DNA from 3 places in the Streptomyces sp. NPDC028368 genome. Region 3 is predicted to be linked to each of the others. Evidence: riboswitches for the same ligand, from Rfam matches in the RefSeq annotation. Region 3 holds a riboswitch; each other region holds the start of a gene.

What was found. A riboswitch is a leader RNA that binds a small molecule or an ion and turns the genes downstream of it on or off. The one in region 3 is predicted to bind cyclic di-AMP.
Region 1: it holds a riboswitch for cyclic di-AMP, as region 3 does, so the genes downstream of both, ACZ4S3_RS33915 (M23 family metallopeptidase) here and ACZ4S3_RS27205 (C40 family peptidase) in region 3, are expected to answer to the same signal.
Region 2: it holds a riboswitch for cyclic di-AMP, as region 3 does, so the genes downstream of both, ACZ4S3_RS26380 (transglycosylase family protein) here and ACZ4S3_RS27205 (C40 family peptidase) in region 3, are expected to answer to the same signal.

The regions. Positions count from the first base shown of each region.
Region 1 is NZ_JBVHTY010000019.1:121,374-126,022, reverse strand. It holds gene ACZ4S3_RS33925 (HPr family phosphocarrier protein) at 1-124, shown strand, start outside; gene ACZ4S3_RS33920 (GntR family transcriptional regulator) at 549-1,238, opposite strand; gene ACZ4S3_RS33915 (M23 family metallopeptidase) at 1,444-2,244, opposite strand; cyclic di-AMP (ydaO/yuaA leader) riboswitch at 2,258-2,413, opposite strand; gene ACZ4S3_RS33910 (M16 family metallopeptidase) at 2,629-3,996, opposite strand; gene ACZ4S3_RS33905 (M16 family metallopeptidase) at 4,035-4,649, opposite strand, start outside.
Region 2 is NZ_JBVHTY010000012.1:118,231-122,879, reverse strand. It holds gene ACZ4S3_RS26390 (cytochrome P450 family protein) at 1-802, shown strand, start outside; gene ACZ4S3_RS26385 (transglycosylase family protein) at 873-2,081, shown strand; cyclic di-AMP (ydaO/yuaA leader) riboswitch at 2,335-2,503, shown strand; gene ACZ4S3_RS26380 (transglycosylase family protein) at 2,510-3,154, shown strand; gene eno (phosphopyruvate hydratase) at 3,462-4,649, shown strand, end outside.
Region 3 is NZ_JBVHTY010000013.1:17,431-22,079, forward strand. It holds gene pcrA (DNA helicase PcrA) at 1-1,167, opposite strand, end outside; cyclic di-AMP (ydaO/yuaA leader) riboswitch at 1,450-1,633, shown strand; gene ACZ4S3_RS27205 (C40 family peptidase) at 1,642-2,796, shown strand; gene ACZ4S3_RS27210 (hypothetical protein) at 2,906-3,259, opposite strand; gene ACZ4S3_RS27215 (C40 family peptidase) at 3,491-4,531, shown strand; gene ACZ4S3_RS27220 (alpha/beta hydrolase) at 4,561-4,649, opposite strand, start outside.

The DNA.
Region 1 (4,649 bases), on a different contig from region 3:
TCTGGGCGCCCAGGGTGGCGAGGAAATCGTGCTGGCCTCCGACGCCGAGGGCGCCGAGGCCGCGCTCGACCGCCTGGCGAAGCTCGTCGCCGAGGGCCTGGACGAGCTCCCCGAGACCGTCTGAGGCCGTCTGAGCCCTTCCGGGTCCTTCTGACTCGTTCTGAGCCCGTCAGGATTTCCCTGGCCCCTCTGGCCGCGGCCCCGCGGCAGTGACCGGAAACGGTCGCTGCCGCGGGGCCGTTTGCTGTGGGGGGTGTTGCGGGGGTTGCTGCGGGGGGGGGCTTTGCTGCGGTCCCGTTCCGCTCCCTGAGCATTCGCCGTGGGGCGATTCCTCGTAGGGCGATTCCTTCTGGAACGGTTCGTTGCGGGGACGATTCGCAGTACCAGACCGCTCGGACGGAAATTCACCGCGCGACATACCGAAATCCAGGGTCGCGAATTACCCGGACATGGAAACGCGGAAAGAAATATGGGACCCCGAACACCGGGCAGAATTCCCCGCTCCCACCCCGCAATTATTCCGCACCTCTTTGTATACAGACCCCATGTTAATTACGGGCGCGCGCCGTGTTGACGGGCCGTTTCGGATCGCTCACCACGGCCGCGGCGGGGCGGCGCAGTCGGTATACCGGGAGGGAGCGCTCGATATGAGCCGCCATCAGGGCGCGGGCCCGTTCCGCGTCGCCCCGGGCCACCGCGTCCAGCACCGCGCCGTGTTCGTCCCACGACTCGGTGGCCCGCGCGGGCAGTTCCACGGTGTACATCCACTCGACCTTGCGCCGTAGCTGGGTGAGCAACGACGTCAGGCTGGGGCTGCCGGCCGCCTGGGCGAGCGTCTCGTGGAACCAGCCGTCCAGTTGGCGCACGTCCGCAGGGTGACCGTGCCGGGCACGGTCACGGCCGAGCCGTACCAGACCGCGCAGCACCTTGAGGTGGGCGGGACTGCGGCGGGCGGCGGCGCGGGCGGCACCCAGGGGCTCCAACAGGGCGCGGATGTCCAGGAGATCGGCCGCTTCCTGCTCGGTGGGCTCGGCGACACAGGCGCCCGCATGGTGGCGGGTGGTGACGAAGCCCTCGGACTGCAGGGTGCGCAGCGCCTCCCGGACCGGGACTCTGGAGACGCCGTAGCGGGCGGCGAGAATTTCCTCGATCAGCCGGCTGCCCGGCACCAGCGCACCGGAAATGATGTCGTCGCGAATCGCCGTGCACACCGCATGCGCGGAAAGATGGCCTCGCATCGTCTGCGCCTCCGCCGTAATCCCCGGGAAACGCCGCCGATCGGCGGGTTTTCCGTGACTCTATTCGACCGGGACAGCTTTTCCGACGGCCTCCGGAAATTCATGGATATTTTTTGGCCATGCGCCGGGCGGACCGGCGCATGGCGCGCTCCGGAAACACGGAAGCCCCGGCCGATGACCGGGGCTCCACCAGTGCGTGCGGACGTCAGACGTTCACGCCGTGCGCGCGCAGATACGCGATGGGGTCGATGTCCGAGCCGTAGTCGGGGCCGGTGCGGGCCTCGAAGTGCAGATGCGGGCCGGTGGCGTTGCCGGTGGCGCCGGAGAGGGCTATCTGCTGGCCGGGGGTGACGCTCTGGCCGACGGAGACACCGATGGACGACAGGTGGCCGTACTGGGTGTACGTACCGTCGTGCATCTTGATCACGATGTTGTTGCCGTACGAGCCGCCCCAGCCGGCCTCGACGACGGTGCCCGCGCCCACGGCGTGGACGGAGGTGCCGGTGGCGGCGTGGAAGTCGATGCCGGTGTGGCTGCCGGAGGACCACAGGCTGCTGGAGGCCTTGTACCCGGTGGAGACGTAGGAGTCGGCGACGGGGGCGACAAAGGCGTTCAGGCGCTTGCGCTCCGCGTCGCGGGCCGCGCGCTCCTTCGCCTCCCGTTCCGCCTTGGCCTTCTTCTTGGCTGCCTCGGCGAGCCGCTTGGCCTCTTCGGCGGCCTTCTTGGCCACGGCCTCGGCCTTGGCCTGCGCGGCGGCGGCATCGGCGGCCGCCTGCTGCGCATCGGCCTGGGCCTCGACGCGGCTGGCGAGCTCGTCGCCCATCACGACGGCCTGCCGCAGACCGGTGTCCTCGGCGTGTGCCTCGCTGGTGGCGGCCAGCGCCGGCGAGGCCACGGAGGCGACGACACCGGTGGCCGCGAGGGTGGCCACGCCTGCGAACTTGCGGGTCCTGCGAGCCGTGCGGCTCGCACCACGATGCTTCCCGGTAGCACGGGTGAACGCCATGTGGTGGCTTGTCCTTTCCTTCCTTCTCGCCTACCGGGTTAGCTGACGGGTTCGGAGCAGGAAGGTCTCCTACGGGCTCCTCCGGAGAGGGGTCCGATTCACCCCAGGGGACGTGTGGGTCCCCGGCTCCCCTGGCTCGCGCCGTACGGGGACTCGGCGATGACTGTCCGGTGCCACTGTTGTGGCGGAGTTGTGACGAACAGCCGCACCGACGCTAATCGGGACATCTTTCAATCGGCAAACAGAACCGGCTCTTTGTGCCGTACGCCACAGGGGCATCGGGCAACCAGCCACACCATTCCGGACATACGGCGGCTCCCGTGGTGGACCTGCACCACGGGAGCCGCTTTATCGATATATGACCGGCAGTCAGCCGGCGGGGCTTCAGCCGCTGACGATCGTCACCGTGCCGATGCCGAGCCCCTTGACGGGTTCGGCGATCTGGGCGGCGTCACCCACCAGCACCGTCACCAGACGGTCCACGGGGAAGGCATTGACGGCGGCCGCGGTCGCCTCGACCGTCCCGGTCTCCACGAGGCGGGCGTACAACTGGGCCTGGAAATCGTCCGGGAGGTGCTGCTCCACCTGGTCGGCCAGCGTGCCCGCGACGGCCGCCGCGGTCTCGTACTTCAGCGGCGCGACGCCGACGAGGTTCTGCACGGCGACGTCCCGCTCGGCGTCCGTCAGCCCCTCTGCCGCAAGGGTCCGCAGCACCTTCCAGAGGTCCTGCAGCGCCGGCTCGGTGGAGGCGGTGTCCACCGAGCCGCTGATGGCGAGCATCGCGGCGCCGCTCCCGTCGGCGGACGAGCGCAGCACCTGGCCGAAGGCCCGCACCCCGTAGGTGTAGCCCTTCTCCTCACGCAGGACCCGGTCCAGCCGGGAGGTGAGGGTGCCGCCCAGGCAGTACGTGCCGAGCACCTGGGCGGGCCAGACCCGGTCGTGCCGGTCGGCGCCGATACGGCCGATCAGCAGCTGCGTCTGGACGGCTCCGGGGCGGTCCACGATCACCACGCGGCCGGTGTCGTCGGCGGTGATCGGCGAGGCCTTCAGCGGCTCGGCGGTCGAACCGCGCCAGGCACCGAGGGTGTCGGAGAGCACCGCCTCCAGGCCGACGCCGGTGAGGTCGCCGACGATCACGGCGGTGCCCGTGGCGGGCCGTACATGGGCGTCGTAGAAGGCGCGTACCGCCGCGGCGTCGATGCGCTCGACGGTCTCCTCGGTGCCCTGGCGCGGCCGCGACATCCGGGAAGTGGCCGGGAACAGCTCCTTGGACAGCGCCATCGCGGCCCGCCGCGCCGGATTGGCGAGCTCGTGCGGGATCTCGTCGAGGCGGTTGCGCACCAGCCGCTCGATCTCGCTGTCGGGGAAGGCGGGGGCGCGCAGCGCGTCGGCGAGCAGGCCGAGCGCACGGGGCAGCCGGGAAACCGGCACCTCGAGGGAGACCCGCAGGCCGGGGTGGTCGGCGTGCGCGTCCAGGGTGGCGCCGCAGCGTTCCAGCTCAGCGGCGAACTCCTCGGCGTCATGCTTGTCGGTGCCCTCGGACAGAGCGCGCGCCATGATCGTGGCGACACCGTCCAGGCCCTCGGGCTCGGCCTCCAGAGGCGCGACGAGGTTGATCTCGACGGCGACGACCTGCTGGCCGGGGCGGTGGCTGGTCAGGAGGGTGAGCCCATTGGCCAGTTGAGAGCGCTCGGGGGCCGGGAATGCCCAGGGCTTGGGTGCGCCGCCCTTGGGCTGGGGGTGGAAGTCCATGGTGGTCACGGCGGAATCTGCGCGGGTGGTGGAGTCGCTCACCGCTCCCCCTCCTCGTCCTCGGTGTCGGCGGCCGCATCGGCCGGAGCGGTCGGCTCGGTGGGTTCGTACACAAGCACCGCGCGGTTGTCGGGGCGCAGCCGGGCCTTGGCGACCTCCTGCACCTCCTCGGCGGTGATGTCCAGGACGCGCTGGACGGCGGTCAGCGCGAGCTGCGGGTCGCCGAACAGGACGGCGAAGCGGCACAGTTCGTCGGCGCGGCCGCTGACCGTGGCCAGGCGGTCCAGCCATTCGCGCTCCAACTGGGCCTGCGCGCGCTCCATCTCCTCGGGGGTCGGCCCCTCGGCGGCGAAGCGGGCCAGCTCCTCGTCGACGGCGCTCTCGATGGCGGGGACCTCCACACCACCGGAGGTCTTCACGTCCAGCCACCCCAGCGAGGGCGCCCCGGCCAGCCGCAGCAGGCCGAAGCCGGCGGCAACGGCACTGCGGTCGCGGCGCACCAGGCGGTTGTAGAGCCGGGAGGACTCGCCGCCGCCCAGGACGGTCAGTGCGAGATCCGCGGCGTCCGCCTCACGGGTGCCGTCGTGCGGCAGCCGGTAGGCGGCCATCAGGGCGCGGGAGGGCACCTCCTCCTCCACGACCTCACGCAGCTC
Region 2 (4,649 bases), on a different contig from region 3:
GATCTGCGATCTGCTCGGCGTACCGCGCGAGGACCAGGACGATTTCCGCGACTGGGCGGGCATGATGATCCGGCACGGCGGAGGGCCGCGCGGCGGAGTCGCCCGTTCCGTGAAGAAGATGCGCGGCTATCTCGCCGAGCTGATCCACCGCAAGCGCGAGTCCCTGGGGGAGAGCGCGGAGCCGGACGAGGATCTGATCTCCGGGCTCATCCGGGCCTCGGACCACGGCGAGCACCTCACCGAGAACGAGGTCGCCGCGATGGCGTTCATCCTGCTCTTCGCCGGCTTCGAGACCACCGTCAACCTCATCGGCAACGGCACCTATCAGCTGCTCCGCCACCCCGCCCAGCGCGAACTGCTGCAGAAGTCGATGGCGGCGGGCGACACCGATCTGCTCGCCACCGGCATCGAGGAACTGCTGCGCTACGACGGCCCCGTGGAGCTGGCGACCTGGCGGTTCGCGACCGAGGAACTGACGCTGGGCGGGCAGCGGATCGCCGAGGGCGACCCGGTCCTGGTGGTCCTGGCCGCCGCCGACCGCGACCCCGAACGCTTCGCCGAGCCGGACGTCCTCGACCTCACCCGCCGTGACAACCAGCACCTCGGTTACGGGCACGGCATCCACTACTGCCTGGGCGCACCGCTCGCCCGGCTGGAGGGGCAGGCCGCCCTCGCGACGCTGCTGACCCGGCTCCCGGACATCCGGCTTGCCGCGGAACCTGACGATTTGCGCTGGCGTGGCGGGCTCATCATGCGCGGACTGCGGTCCCTGCCGGTGGAGTTCACACCGGAGCGGGGCTGACCAGCGATTACCAAAGAGTTGACGAGGCGTCAGTCACGTGACCTTTGCGTGATCTCCGCTACACCGACTTGTGACTACCCGTAACCCCGGCTACCTTTCGACCCACCGAGTCGCTCACCGGTTCGACGTACGCGAGGTATCCGGCGTACGCGACGTGCTCGACGTGCCCGACCTCTTCGTCGTACACGCCATGCTCGACGTGCTCGACGTACCACACCGGCTCGGCCGACAACTCAACCGCCGCTCGAAAGGCAACCGCATGCGCTCCGGGAACGGCCGACACCGTCGCCCCCGTCAGGCACCGGCCATCTTTGTCACGGCGGGAGTGACCGGCGCCGGCATCGCACTGCCGCTGCTCGGCGCGAGCGGCGCGCACGCCGCCGACACCGCGACCTGGGACAGGGTCGCGCAGTGCGAGAGCGGCGGGATGTGGAGCTCGGACTCCGGCAACGGCTTCTACGGCGGCCTGCAGCTGACCCAGGACATGTGGGAGCAGTACGGCGGCATCTCGTACGCCTCGCGCCCCGACTTCGCCAGCCGCGCCCAGCAGATAGCCGTCGCCGAGTCCATGCTCGACGACCGCGGCCCGGACGCCTGGCCGAGCTGCGCGGTGAATGCCGGGCTGACCAAGGACGGCCGTGCGCCGGAGGTCAACCCGGGCAGTACGAGCACGCCGCGGCCCGCGCCGTCGGATTCCACGGACCCGTCGGATTCCGATCCGTCCGCCCCGTCCGATGACCCGTCCGATGACCCGTCCGCCGGACCGTCCGAGGACCCCTCCGCCGGCCCGTCCGATGACGCGACGCCGACGCCGTCCCCTTCGTCCCCCGAGGCGTCGGACCCCGCGGATCCGTCCGGCCCGTCCGACCCCTCGGGTGACGACAGTGGCCGCCGGGACGGCTCCGACGACCCCGCGCCCACCCAGACCCCCGCCAAGGGCAAGCACCGCGGCGACGCCGACGAGAGCGGCGACGGCAAGGGCGGCAAGGACGGCAAGGGCGGCAAGGGCGAGGGTGACGCGGGCGACGGCGACCGGCCCTCCGGCCGCCACGCCTCCCGCGGCGGCGACGCGCCTCGTACGGACCCCGGTACGGACCCGTCCGCCCCCGCCGGCGACTACACCGTCCGCGCCGGTGACAGCCTGTCAGCCATCGCCCAGGCCCACGATCTGCCCGGCGGCTGGCCCGCGCTCTATGACCGCAACGAGAAGACGATCGGGTCCGACGCGGACCTGATCCAGCCCGGTCAGCTGCTCGATCTCGGGCACGTGGCAGGGTAGTTACCGCCGGTTTGGCCCCTTTTGGCGAAAGTGAGACAAGCGTCTCGTTCCGTGGTGCGGTGTCCGGCTGGTCCGCCGGATTCCGCACCACGGCCGACCTGCGGAAATATGAATCTCTAGTGATCAAAAACGGTCAACTGGGTTCAGATAGTGGGGTTTGAACACCAAGGGGATTACTGCTTACGGTCGGGACCGCTCGCCAAAGCGGGCCCTTCGATCACACGCCGAATCCTGCCGGTGGTCGGAGGCACTTGACGCGCAAGCGCCGAAGGCAGGAGCGGGGGACCCAAGGTAAGCGCCGGCCCCGCCCGCGAAAGCGGGTCAACCGGCTTGGGGTGAAGCCGCGTGTACAGCACACGCGGCCGGGCACTCACACGGCCCGAACCCGACAGCTCACCTCGCAGGCGTCGGTGAGGAAACGAACGAACATGCTGATCAAGGGCAAGCACCGTCGTCCGTCCAAGGCCGTCCGCATCGCCACCCTCGCCGGTGTCGCCGGTGCCGCTGTCGCCGTCCCGATGATGGGCGCCACCTCCGCCTCCGCCGCCTCCGTCGCCACCTGGGACAAGGTCGCCCAGTGCGAGTCCGGCGGCAACTGGTCGATCAACACCGGTAACGGCTACTACGGCGGCCTGCAGTTCTCGAACTCCAGCTGGGCCGCCGCCGGTGGCACCCAGTACGCGGCGCGCGCCGACCTGGCCACCAAGGCCCAGCAGATCGCCGCGGCCGAGAAGCTCCTCGCCATCCAGGGCCCGGGTGCCTGGTCCTGCGCCGGTGCCGGCAACCTGACCGCCGGTGGCCCCTCGCCCGACCTCAACACCTCCTCCAAGGTCGAGGTGAAGAAGGCCCAGCCCGCGCCGAAGCAGACCCAGCAGGCCCCGAAGCAGGAGAAGGTCCAGCCGGCCCCCAAGCCGTCGCACGGCAAGGGCAACTACACCGTCAAGTCCGGTGACACCCTCGCCAAGATCGCCAAGGCGCATGGCACCACCTGGAAGTCGGTCTACGCGAACAACAAGTCCGTCATCGGCGGCAACCCGAACCTGATCTTCCCGGGTCAGCAGCTCAGCATCTGAGCCGTCCCCGGACCGGGACTCCCGCGGGCCCGGGCGACGGGCCCGTTCCTCCCCCGGACAGCCCCGTCACGGCGCGCCACTCCCCCCAGCGCGCCGGGCGGGGCTTCTCCGTACGCCAATCCGGGGCACCGCGCCCACCAGCGGCTTCCCGTGCTTTTAACCGTCTGGCGAACAATGCACCCAAACGTCCCGTGAACCGGGCCTTTGGGCCTCTTTTCGTCCCACGAAGCGGGCCAACGGCAAGCGGACCTGCCCGGGGCCGTTAGGCTCGTGCTGCAGAACTCCAGACACTCATGAAGGAGACAACGTGCCGTCCATCGACGTCGTCGTAGCCCGCGAAATTCTCGACTCGCGAGGTAATCCCACGGTCGAGGTCGAGGTCGGCCTCGACGACGGCAGCACCGGCCGTGCCGCCGTGCCGTCCGGCGCCTCGACCGGCGCCTTCGAGGCCATCGAGCTCCGCGACGGTGACCCGAACCGCTACCTGGGCAAGGGCGTGGAGAAGGCCGTCCTGGCCGTCATCGAGCAGATCGGCCCGGAGCTCGTCGGCTACGACGCGACCGAGCAGCGGCTGATCGACCAGGCGATGTTCGACCTGGACGCCACCGACAACAAGGGCTCGCTGGGCGCCAACGCCATCCTCGGCGTCTCCCTCGCCGTCGCGCACGCCGCCTCCGAGGCCAGCGACCTCCCGCTGTTCCGCTACCTCGGTGGCCCGAACGCGCACGTCCTGCCCGTCCCGATGATGAACATCCTCAACGGTGGGTCGCACGCCGACTCCAACGTGGACATCCAGGAGTTCATGATCGCCCCGATCGGCGCGGAGTCCTTCTCCGAGGCGCTGCGCTGGGGCACCGAGGTCTACCACACCCTCAAGAAGGTCCTGAAGGCCAAGGGTCTGGCCACCGGCCTGGGCGACGAGGGCGGCTTCGCCCCGAACCTGGGCTCCAACCGCGAGGCCCTCGACCTCATCCTCGAGGCCATCAAGGAAGCCGGTTACGCCCCCGGCCAGGACATCGCGCTCGCCCTGGACGTCGCCGCCTCCGAGTTCTACAAGGACGGCAAGTACCAGTTCGAGGGCAAGGACCGCTCGGCCGCCGAGATGACCGAGTACTACGAGGAGCTGGTGGCGGCCTACCCGCTGGTCTCCATCGAGGACCCGCTGTTCGAGGACGACTGGGCCGGCTGGCACGTCATCACCGAGAAGCTCGGCGCCAAGGTGCAGCTCGTCGGCGACGACCTGTTCGTCACCAACCCCGAGCGCCTGGCCCGCGGCATCGAGGAGAACTCCGCCAACGCGCTGCTGGTGAAGGTCAACCAGATCGGCTCGCTGACCGAGACCCTGGACGCCGTCGAGCTGGCCCAGCGCAACGGCTTCAAGTGCATGATGTCGCACCGCTCCGGTGAGACCGAGGACGTCACCATCGCCGACCTCGCCGTCGCCACCAACTGCGGCCAGATCAAGACCGGCGCCCCGGCCCGCTCCGAGCGCGTC
Region 3 (4,649 bases):
GGTGATCTTGGGGCCGGCGCCGGCGTCGGTCCAGAGGTTCTTGGGGCGGCGGTTCTCGTTGCGCTCGATGACGGCGTTGGCGGCGGACAGGATCGTCTGGCTGGAGCGGTAGTTCTGCTCCAGGAGGATCGTGGTCGCGTCCGGGTAGTCCTCCTCGAACTGGAGGATGTTGCGGATCGTGGCGCCGCGGAAGGCGTAGATCGACTGGTCGGCGTCACCGACGACGCACAGCTCGGCGGCGGGCATCTCGGCGGTGCCGGCGCCGACCAGTTCGCGGACGAGGGTGTACTGGGCATGGTTGGTGTCCTGGTACTCGTCGACCAGGACGTGGCGGAAGCGGCGGCGGTAGTGGTCGGCGACATCCGGGAAGGCCTGGAGGAGATTGACCGTCGTCATGATGATGTCGTCGAAGTCCAGGGCGTTGGCCTCGCGCAGCCGCGACTGGTACATCGCATACGCCTCGGCCAGGGTCTTCTCGAAGCCGTCGGCGGCCGTCCCGGCGAAGGTCTCCTCGTCGATGAGTTCGTTCTTGAGGTTGGAGATCTTGGCGCTGAAGGACTTGGGCGGGAAGCGCTTGGGGTCCAGATCCAGATCGCGGCAGACCAGGGCCATCAGGCGCTTGGAGTCGGCGGCGTCGTAGATCGAGAAGGAGGACGTGAAGCCGAGCTTCTTGGACTCGCGGCGCAGGATCCGCACGCAGGCGCTGTGGAAGGTGGAGACCCACATGGCGTTGGCGCGCGGGCCGATCAGGTCCTCGACGCGCTCCTTCATCTCGCCGGCGGCCTTGTTCGTGAACGTGATCGCGAGGATCTGGCCGGGGTGGACATGGCGCTCGGCGAGCAGATGCGCGATGCGGTGGGTGAGCACCCGGGTCTTGCCGGAGCCGGCGCCGGCGACGATCAGCAGCGGGCCGCCGGTGTGCACCACGGCGGCCTTCTGCTCGTCGTTGAGGCCCTCGAGCAGCGCGGCCGGGTCCACGACGGGGCGGGCGGCGCCGTCGCGGTAGTACGCCTCCTTGGGCACGGGCGCGTCGAACTTCCCCCCGAAGAGGTCGGCGGGAATCTCCTCCGGGGCCGGGCCGTGCTCGTCCTCGGGGGGCGGCGGATGTTCGTCCTCGCCCTTGGGGCCGAGATCCGCCAGGAAGCTGTCGTCAAAGAGGCTGCTCATCGCCCACCGAGTCTAGGCCGCCGGACTGACAGCCCGCCCCCACCTGACCAGATCCGGCATCCGGTATGCGGCACACCACATTTCCAGGGCTGCCCGGCATCGTCTTCCGGCCACGCCTTCCACCGCGCGGCCCCTTCGCCACGCTGCCCCTTCGCCTCAACTTCTCCTCAGATAACGAAAAGGTTTCGGGCATATCGAACATCAGCCTTCACAGGGGCCACACGAGTTGGCTACCGTGCCTGCTCGGGCAGCCCGCATCCCCGTGGACGACAGCGTCCGCACGGGCCGCCTCCGCCGAGTCCGGCCCTGCCCTCAGGCACCCGGAGCCGGGGACCCACCAGCACCACCGGGGTGAATCGATCACTACGGCCGCCAGCGGCGGACGCAGCGACCGTAGGGCAAGCCTTCCGTCAGCGACACCGCCCGAACCCGACAGCTAACCCGGTAGGCGGTCCACGGAAGGAGTCGCCGGCCTTGGCGTCGCATCGCAAGCCGCGCACCCGCGTTCTCACCTCGCCCGGAAGCCGTACCGCGGCCGGGCTCACCACCGCCGCCCTCGCCTCGGTCACCCTGCTCTCGCAGTCCGCCGGGGCCGCCCCGAGGGCCCCCAAGCCCACCATTGAAGAGGTCAAACAGAAGGTCGACGGGCTCTACCGTCAGGCCGAGGTGGCCACCCAGAAGTACAACGCCGCCAAGGAGAGCGCCGAACATCAGCGCGCCACCGTCAACGGTCTGCTCGATGCGGCCGCCAAGCGCGCGGAGAAGATGAACGAGTCCCGGCGTGAGCTGGGCACCTTCGCCTCGGCGCAGTACCGCACCGGCGGCATGAACCCGACGGCGCAGCTGATGCTGGCCAAGGACCCGCAGGACTTCTTCGACCGTACGCACCTCATGGAGCGGCTGACCGGCCGGCAGAAGCAGGCGGTCACGAACTACGAGGAGCAGCAGGCGGCGGCCGCCCGGCAGCGCGCCGAGGCGACCCGGAGCCTGGAGCGGCTCCAGACGTCGCAGGCCTCGCTGCAGGAGTCCAAGCGGTCCGTCCAGAGCAAGTTGGCCGAGACCCGGCAGCTGCTGTCCCGGCTGACCGTGCAGGAGAAGGCCCGGCTGGCGGAGCTGGAGCGCAAGAAGGAGGCGGCGGCCAAGCGCCGGGCCGAGGAGCTGGCGCGTCAGCAGGCGGAGAAGGAGCGGCAGCAGCGGCAGCAAGACGGCGGCGGCTCGACGGGCGGCCAGACCGGCGGCGGCTCCACCGGGGGCGGGTCCACTGACGGCGGCTCGTACTCGACCAAGGCCGAGAAGGCGCTCGCCTTCGCCCGCTCCCAGATGGGCAAGCCGTACGTCTGGGGCGCGACCGGACCCAATTCCTACGACTGCTCGGGCCTGACCCAGGCGGCGTGGAAGGCGGCCGGCGTCGATCTGCCGCGTACGACCTGGGACCAGGTCAAGGTCGGCCAGCGGGTCGCCACCGGTGACCTCAAGCCGGGTGACCTGGTGTTCTTCTACGACGACATCAGCCACGTCGGGATGTACATAGGCAACGGCAAGATGATCCACGCCCCGCACCCGGGCGCCAGCGTCCGGGAGGAGTCGATCTACTACATGCCGATCTACGGGAGCGTCCGCCCGGCCTGACCCGCTCCCCCCGGAGTCCACCCCCCACGGCCACCCCCCACACGCCACCGCGCGGTCGTCCCCTCAGTGGGATGACCGCGCGGTGAGTCGTCTCTGCGGGCGCCGGGCCTCAGGTCCAGAGCACCGCGATGAAAATGTTGGCCACCGTGAGCCCGCCGACGGCACCGAAGAGCGGCTTGGCGATCTTCTCGTCGTCCCGCTTGACGTAGACCAGCGCCAGGATCACCACCAGGACGGCCATCTTGATGCCGATCTTGATGTTGTTGAGGGTGTGGTCCTGGGCCTCGTTCAGCCCGACCAGCACGATGCCGGTGACCAGCATCGTCAGCGCGCCGTGCAGCATGGCCGGCACAAAGCGGGCGGTGCCCGCGCTCATCGCCTTCATCTGGGTCAGAAAGCCGCCCAGGAGGGAGGCGATGCCGATGATGTGCAGGCCGACGAAGATATTGATTACTACGTCCATAGTGCGCGATCGTATCCGCCGCATAGCACGCGCTTTCCGGCAGGGCATCGGTAATCGCCGCTTCGGTCAGGCCAGGCCCCTCCGGGGCGCGTTCGCGGCGGGGCGCGCTCACCCCGACATCACTCCCGGTCGGAAACGGCCAATTCCGGGCATCTGGGAGCTACGCCGTGACGTGCAGGTTTAGCGTCCTTCCCCAGACGGCCGATGGACCCACGGCCGGTACGGAAGGAAGTGACGGCCGCAGTGGCGTCGCACCGCAGGACCAAGCACCACCCGACAGCCCGTACGGCCGCCACCCTGGCCCTCGCCGGCGCCGCCGGCGCCGCAGCCTTCGACGGCACCGGCCAGGCCGCTCCCCGCCCCACCCCCGCCCAGGTCAAAGACCGGGTCGACGCGCTGTACCAGGAGGCAGAGGTGGCGACGCAGCACTACAACGGCGCCAGGGAAGAGGCCGACACCGCACGCGCGGAGCTGGCCCGGCTCCAGGACGAGGCCGCCCGCCGGACCCGGAAACTGAACGCCGCCAGGGCCGAACTGGGCACGATGGCCGGGAGCCAGTACCGCTCCGGCGGCGTGGACCCGACCCTGCGGCTGATGATGTCCGCCGACCCCCAGCGCTATCTGGACGGCGCCACGGTCCTCGAGCGCGCGGGCAGCCACCAGGCGAACGCGGTGGCCGGTTATGCGCGCCGGCTCGGCAGCGTCCGCCAGATCCGCGACCGCGCCGAGGCCACCGCGGAGCGGCTGGAGCACACCGAGGGCACGCTGAAGCGGCACCGCATCACGGTCATGCGGAAGCTGGACTCCGCCGAGGCGCTGCTCGACCGGCTGACCGACGAACAGCGGCGGCGGATGACGGGCGAGGAGGACCGGCCGGTGGCCGCCCCGGACACCCCGGACACCCCGGACACCCCGGCCGCCAACTCCCGTGCCGCACGCGCCGTTTCCTTCGCCCACGCAGCACTCGGCAAGCCGTACGTCTGGGGCGCGACCGGCCCCTCCGCGTACGACTGCTCGGGCCTGACCCAGGCCGCCTGGAAGTCCGGCGGCGTCTCGCTGCCCCGTACGACCTACACCCAGATCAGCTCCGGGCCACGTATCGACAAATCCCAACTCGCCCCCGGCGACCTGGTGTTCTTCTATTCCGGCATCAGTCATGTGGGGCTCTACATCGGCGACGGCAAGATGATCCACGCCCCGCATCCGGGGGCACCGGTGCGCATCGCCCCCATCGACACAATGCCGTTCGCGGCGGCGACCCGGCCCGCGTAGGGGCCGGCGGTCGGCTTCGAGGGGCGCGCTCAGGCCCTGACCTGTGTGCCCAGCCACCGGAAGATCTCCGGCACCTGGTTCCGCCACACCGCCGTGGTGTGGCCGCCCGCATTCGCCG